Regions from separate parts of the Streptomyces sp. NPDC024698 genome, predicted to be linked through region 2. Evidence: riboswitches for the same ligand, from Rfam matches in the RefSeq annotation. Region 2 holds a riboswitch; the other holds the start of a gene.
The links. Region 2 has a riboswitch for glycine ahead of gcvP (aminomethyl-transferring glycine dehydrogenase). Riboswitches for the same ligand answer to the same signal wherever they lie in the genome.

Region 1: it holds a riboswitch for glycine, as region 2 does, so the genes downstream of both, gcvT (glycine cleavage system aminomethyltransferase GcvT) here and gcvP (aminomethyl-transferring glycine dehydrogenase) in region 2, are expected to answer to the same signal.

What each region holds. Positions count from the first base shown of each region.
Region 1 is NZ_JBVHLK010000016.1:78,826-82,223, forward strand. Features, by position in the region: gene ACZ4AA_RS28335 (serine hydroxymethyltransferase) at 1-193, opposite strand, end outside; gene gcvH (glycine cleavage system protein GcvH) at 206-583, opposite strand; gene gcvT (glycine cleavage system aminomethyltransferase GcvT) at 742-1,860, opposite strand; glycine riboswitch at 1,895-2,006, opposite strand; glycine riboswitch at 2,007-2,103, opposite strand; gene ACZ4AA_RS28350 (AAA family ATPase) at 2,301-2,966, shown strand; gene ACZ4AA_RS28355 (enhanced serine sensitivity protein SseB) at 3,054-3,398, shown strand, end outside.
Region 2 is NZ_JBVHLK010000003.1:656,840-660,237, forward strand. Features, by position in the region: gene gcvP (aminomethyl-transferring glycine dehydrogenase) at 1-1,601, opposite strand, end outside; glycine riboswitch at 1,780-1,875, opposite strand; gene ACZ4AA_RS10850 (PRC-barrel domain-containing protein) at 1,990-2,361, shown strand; gene ACZ4AA_RS10855 (DNA polymerase IV) at 2,283-3,398, opposite strand, start outside.

The DNA of each region.
Region 1 (3,398 bases), on a different contig from region 2:
AGTAGCGGCGGCCCGGGTAGCCCTCGGCGTACTTGTTGGTCAGGACCGAGCCCTGGGCCTCCATGACCGCGACCGGAGCGAAGTTCTCCGAGGCGATCATCTCCAGGGTGGACTGCTGGCGGTGCAGCTCGGCGTCGACGGCGGCGGCGATGTCCGGGTCGAGCTCGTGGAGAGGGGTGTTCATAAGCGACATGCGGGTGACTCCTCAGCCGGCCGTGAAGGCGGTGTACTCGTCGGCGGACATCAGGTCCTCGGGCTCGTCCGCGACGCGCACCTTGAACAGCCAGCCGCCCTCGAAGGGAGCGGAGTTGACCAGGGCCGGGTCGTCGACGACGTCCTGGTTGGCCTCGACGATCTCGCCGTTCACCGGGGAGTACAGGTCGCTGACCGACTTGGTCGACTCCAGCTCGCCGCAGGACTCGCCCGCGGTCACGGTGTCACCGACCTCCGGGAGCTGGGCGTAGACCACATCGCCGAGCGCGCTGGCCGCGAACTCGGTGATGCCGACCGTCGCGACGCCGTCCTCGGCGACGGACAGCCACTCGTGCTCCTTGCTGTAACGCAGCTGCTGGGGGTTGCTCATGGCCTGAATTCTCCTGTACGCGGTGGAGTGCTGATGGAGGGAAGCGAGAGTGACCGGGCCGATGTGCCCAGGGTCACGTCCGGGGCCCGGCGAGGGGCACCCGTCGGTACCGGCGCCCTGCGGGCATCGGTGTCATGCCCGGACGGTGCGGACCGGTGTCACTTCTGGCGCTTGTAGAACGGCAGTGCCACGACCTCGTACGGTTCGTGGCTGCCCCGGATGTCCACGCCCACACCGGCGGTGCCCGGCACGGCGTGCGCTGCGTCGACGTAGGCCATGGCGATCGGCTTGCCCAGCGTGGGGGAGGGGGCGCCGGAGGTGATCTCGCCGATCACCTCGCCGCCGGAGACGACCGGGTAACCGGCGCGCGGCACCCGGCGGCCCTCGGCGATCAGACCGACGAGCACGCGCGGCGGGTTCTGCTCGGCGCGGGCGGCGGCCTCCTCGAGCGCCGCGCGCCCCACGAAGTCGCCGTCCTTCTCGAACTTCACGACCCGGCCGAGACCGGCCTCGAAGGGGGTCAGCGAGGTGGTCAGCTCGTGCCCGTACAGCGGCATGCCGGCCTCCAGGCGCAGCGTGTCGCGGCAGGACAGGCCGCAGGGGACGAGACCGGCCGGGGTGCCCGCGTCGGTGAGCGCCTGCCACACCTTCTCGGCGTCGGCGGGGGCGACGAACAGCTCGAAGCCGTCCTCGCCGGTGTAGCCGGTGCGGGCGATCAGGGCCGGGACGCCGGCCACCGTGCCCGGCAGGCCCGCGTAGTACTTCAGGCCGTCCAGGTCCGCGTCGGTGACCGCCTTGAGGATGCCGGGGGACTCGGGGCCCTGCACGGCGATCAGCGCGTAGGCGTCACGGTCGTCGCGCACCACGGCGTCGAAACCGGCGGCGCGCTCGGTCAGCGCGTCCAGCACCACCTGGGCGTTGGAGGCGTTGGCGACGACCATGTATTCGTGCTCGGCCAGGCGGTAGACGATCAGGTCGTCCAGGATGCCGCCGTCCTCCTGGCAGATCATGGTGTAGCGGGCGCGGCCGACGCCGACGGTGGCGATGTTGCCGACCAGCGCGTGGTTCAGGAGAGCCGCCGCCTGCGGGCCGGTGACGGTGATCTCGCCCATGTGGGAGAGGTCGAAGAGGCCGGCCTTCGTACGGACGGCGACGTGCTCGTCGCGCTCCGAGCCGTAGCGCAGGGGCATGTCCCAGCCCGCGAAGTCGGTCATGGTCGCGCCGAGCGAACGATGCAGGGCATCGAGCGCGGTGTGGCGGGGTGCGTTGCTGCTCATCGGTCTGGCTCCCAAGGCATGACGGCGAGGTCGTTCCTCCCCATCTGTCATCGGAACCTGAGAGGTTCATCGGGACCCCGCGAAACGGTGGTCCTGACTTGCACCTTGGGTGGAGCCACGCGGAGCGGCCCGCTTTTCAGATGTGCCTCGCCCGCGCGGTAACGGGGCCTGAGAGATTCAAGGGAGGGACTTGCTCCTTCGGCGCCCGGGTACACGTACCCAGGACTCTCCCGCGCGGATTCAAGCGGCCGGTATGCAGTTGGCGCGGCCATCATCGCACGCGTTCCCCGATCACGGCAGCCCGCCATCCGTGACACGGCTGTTGCGGTCCGTGCACGGAAAGAGGAAGCGCCGGGCATTACCTTCTCTTTACACTCGATGGAGACGGGACTCCTTGTCCGAGGAGACGGGACTCCACGTCCGAGGGGAGGACGGCCACGGTGGACAGGACCACGGCGTACGTGACGACCTCGGGTCTCGCCCTGCCCGAGCAGCCCGGCGCGGCCCGGAAGGCCGGCGGGCCGCGTCCGGCGGCCGTCGTCCGGGATCTGCGCGACCGGGTCGGGCACAGCCCGCACGGGCTGCGCTTCGGGGCGCACGACCTCGTCGTCGTCACCGGACTGCCCGGCAGCGGCAAGTCGACACTGATGCGGCGCGCGGTGCGGGGCACGCGCGTCGACTCGCAGGACACCCGCGACCGCTGGGACGGCCGGATCGCCAGACGCCTGCCGTACGCCCTCTACCGTCCCCTGGTCCGCCTCGCGCACTACGCAGGCCTGCGCCGCGCCCTGCGCGCGGGCGGCGGACTCGTCGTGCACGACTGCGGCACGCAGGCCTGGGTGCGCCGCTGGCTCGCCCGCGAGGCCCGGCGCCGCGGCGGCGCGCTGCACCTGCTGCTGCTCGACGTCACGCCGGGCACCGCGCTGGAGGGTCAGCGCGAGCGCGGCCGGGGCGTCTCCCGCTACGCCTTCGCCCGTCATCGCGGCGCGGTCGCCCGGCTGCTGCGCGCCGCCGAGCGGGGGGACCTGCCCGCGGGATGCGGCTCGGCGGTGCTGATCGACCGGCACGCGGCGGACGTGCTGCGCAGGATCGACTTCGGCCACTGACCGGCGGATCGGGCCCATGGGCCCGATCCGCCGGAAAGGCCCTAACCTTTCCAGCCGGAACAGTGGTTCGAAGCGGGCGGTGGACAGATGGATTTCCCGGCACAGGCGCACCCCCAGCCGCACGGAGGCTGGCCAGGCAACGAACTGGAGGAGGTGTTGTCCTCCTCCCTCGGTGTGCCCGCGGGGCCCTCGGCGGCCGCTCGCATCGTCGAGGTGCTCGGCCGCAGCTTCGTGTGGGTGCCGCTGCCCAACGGCGGCGGCCCGCAGAGCGGCGCGCTGGATCTGCCCACGATGGACCTCGGGGGCCAGGTGTACGTCCCCGTGTTCAGCTCAGAGGAGCAGTTCCGCCAGGTCGTCGGCAGCCACATGTCGTTCACGATCGCGCCCGCCGTGGAGTTCGCCCGCGGACTCCCGCCGCAGGTGGGCATCGCC
Region 2 (3,398 bases):
ATCTGCCCGAACTCGGGCCAGGTGACCGGCTCCATCTCGGTGGTCGCGTTGAGCTTCATGGTGCAGGAGCCCAGCGGGATCATGCCGCGGTCGAGCGCGTAGTCGCGGTCGGAGAGCTTGCGCAGGTAGCGCAGCATCGCCGTCTCGGAGCGGTGGTCGTGGAACACGGGGTGCGCGAGGTACGCGTCGGTGCGCAGCAGCGCCTCCGGCAGGGTGTCCTCGGCGCTCGCGTCCAGCGCGTCGACGTCGCCCTCGACACCGAACGCGGTCCACACGGCGGCCAGCTGCTCGCGCGTGGTCGTCTCGTCGCACGAGATCGACACCAGGTCGGCGTCGACGAGGTGGAGGTTGACGCCGTTGTCGCGGGCGGCGGCGACGATCTCGGCGGCACGGCCCGGGACCCGCACGCTGAGGGTGTCGAAGTACGCGCCGTGCACGAGCTCGACTCCGCCGGCGGTGAGCCCGGCGGCCAGGACCGTGGCGTAGCGGTGGGTACGCCGTGCGATGGTCGCCAGGCCCTCGGGGCCGTGGTAGACGGCGTACATGCCGGCCATGACGGCGAGCAGCACCTGAGCGGTGCAGATGTTGCTGGTCGCCTTCTCGCGGCGGATGTGCTGCTCACGCGTCTGAAGGGCGAGGCGGTACGCCTTGTGCCCGTCGGCGTCCACGGACACGCCGACCAGACGGCCGGGAAGGCTGCGCGCGAAGTTCTCGCGGACCGCCATGTAACCGGCGTGCGGACCGCCGAAGCCCATCGGCACGCCGAAGCGCTGCGTCGTACCGATGGCGATGTCCGCACCGAGCTCGCCGGGCGAGGTCAGCAGCGTCAGGGCGAGCAGGTCGGCCGCCACGGTGACGACGGCGCCGACCTCGTGGGCCTGCTCGACGAGCGGCTTGATGTCGCGTACGGCACCGGAGGCACCCGGGTACTGGACGAGCACGCCGTTGATCTCACGCCCGGCGAGGTCGGCCGGGATGCCGTCGGTGAGGTCGGCGACGACGATCTCGACACCGGTCGGTTCCGCACGGGTCTCTATGACGGCGACGGTCTGCGGCAGCGCGTCCGCGTCGACCAGGAAGAGGCCCTTCTTGTTCTTGCCCATCCGGCGGGACAGCGCCATGGCCTCGGCGGCGGCGGTGCCCTCGTCCAGGAGGGAGGCGCCGGAGGTCGGCAGCCCGGTCAGCTCGGCGACGACGGTCTGGAAGTTCAGCAGTGCCTCTAGGCGGCCCTGCGAGATCTCCGGCTGGTACGGCGTGTACGCGGTGTACCAGGCCGGGTTCTCCATGACGTTGCGCAGGATCACCGGCGGCGTGAAGGTGCCGTAGTAGCCGAGGCCGATCATCGAACCGAGCACCTGGTTCCGGTCCGCGAGGGAGCGGAGCTCGGCCAGGACCTCGGCCTCGGTGCGCGCGGCCGGCAGGTTCAGGGCCTCGGCGTTCTTGATCACGTCCGGCACCGCGGCGGCGGTCAGCTCGTCGAGCGAGCCGTAGCCGACCTGCGCGAGCATCTTGGCCCGTGCTTCGGAGTCGGGTCCGATGTGGCGCTGCTCGAAGGGGATTCCCTGTTCGAGCTCGGAGAGCGGAATGCGAGGGGCGGTCATGGCGGAGGCCTCCTGGTCTGACGCGACCTTCGAGGGGCACCCCGGCACGGGTACCCCGACGGCCTCCCCCTCTGTCATCTCAACCTGAGAGTTTCACCGGATGGTCCCGTGGACGATCCGGCTTTCACCGTCGGTGAGAGCGGGGGCCATCGACACCCGCTCTGCTTTCCAGAGTGACCTCGTCCGTGCGGTACGTGAGCCTGAGAGATTCCGGGGAGGAGTTGCTCCTTCGGCGCCTCCGACGAATTCCGGAGGACTCTCCCGCACGGGATCAGCAGCCGCTTGCCAGCCTACCAGCGAGGACAAGGCGACAGCCTTCGAGTGGCCGCCTTCACAGATGTGCTCTTTTGTAGTACTTACGGATGAGTTTGCGACCACTGGAGGGACCGTGCAGACCGACATCGATCCGCGCAACCTGATCGGCCGCAAGGCGTTCGACAGCAACGGCACCAAGATCGGCACGATCGACGAGGTCTACCTCGACGACGCGACCGGTGTCCCGGAGTGGGCGGCCATACGGACCGGGCTGTTCAGCAGGGACGCCTTCGTGCCCCTGGAGCCCAGCGAGATCGTCGAGGGGACCCTGCGCATCCCGTTCGAGCGGGCCCTGATCAAGGACGCCCCCGACTTCGGTGTCGGGCGCCACCTCTCACCCGAGCAGGAACTCCAGCTCTACCACCACTACGGCCTCGACGTGGCGTCCCCTCCTCCGCCGCCGGACCGCGACTTCGGCCGACTCGCGGGCTCGGAGGACACCTGAGCCCCGGACCCGGAACTCGACGCCCGACCGTCTGACACCAACGCCCCGCAGCCCGGTACCTCAACGTCTGACTCTATTGGCCCGCAGCCAGATGCCTCGGTGCCTGAGACCAGCGACGCGGAGCCAGGCACCCCGCCGCCCGACTCCAGCGGCGCGCAGCCAGGCGTACCGGCCTCCGCCGTCGACGGCCCGGGGGCACGCTTCCCGAAGTCCGGCGCCAACAGCCCTGGGTCCGGCGCCCCGACCTCGGCCGTCGACGGCCCGGGGCCCGCCGATGCTCCGTCCGGGTCCTCGGGTCTTCGCTCCACCAGGGGCAGCGGGTCGGCCGGTTCCAGCCCCGGATCGTCCGTCCGGAACGTCCGCACCCGGCCGGGCTGCGAATAGGGCGTCTCGAACCGCACGGTCACCCGCCCCAGCCCGCTCCCCTGCACCCAGCCGTGCCCGAACTCGGCATGCCGGACGTCGTGCCCGGAGGGCCACCGCCGCTCCACCGGCACCGCCTCACCCGCGGCGGCCACCTCGGCCGGTTCGTCCACCGCGTGCTCCTCGGCCGCGGACTCCCCCACGGCGGCGGCCGCCTGAGCCTGGGCGAACAGGTCCTCCTGCGTGTAGTCGGCGAGCCCGGAGACCCCGACCCCCAGCAGCCGGACGCCCCCGGTCGTGTCCACGCCCTCCAGCAGCCGACCGGCGGCCTCCCGGACGACACCGGGGTCGTCCGTGGGCCCCCGCAGCGTCTCCGACCGGGTCAGCGTCGAGAAGTCGTACCTGCGCACCTTGAGCACGATGGTCCGGCCCGAAAGACCGGCCCCGCGCAGCCGCCGCACACACCGGTCCGCGAGCCGCTGGACCTCCAGCTCCACCCGGACCCGGTCGTGGATGTCCACGTCGTACGTGTCCTCCACCGAGACCGACTTGGTCTCCCGCTCGGCGACCACGGGCCGGTCGTCGTGGGCCAGCGCCATCGCGAACAGCGCGTGCCCGTGCGCCTTCCCCACCAGTCGTACGAGCTCGTCCTCGCCCGCCTCGGCGATCTCCTC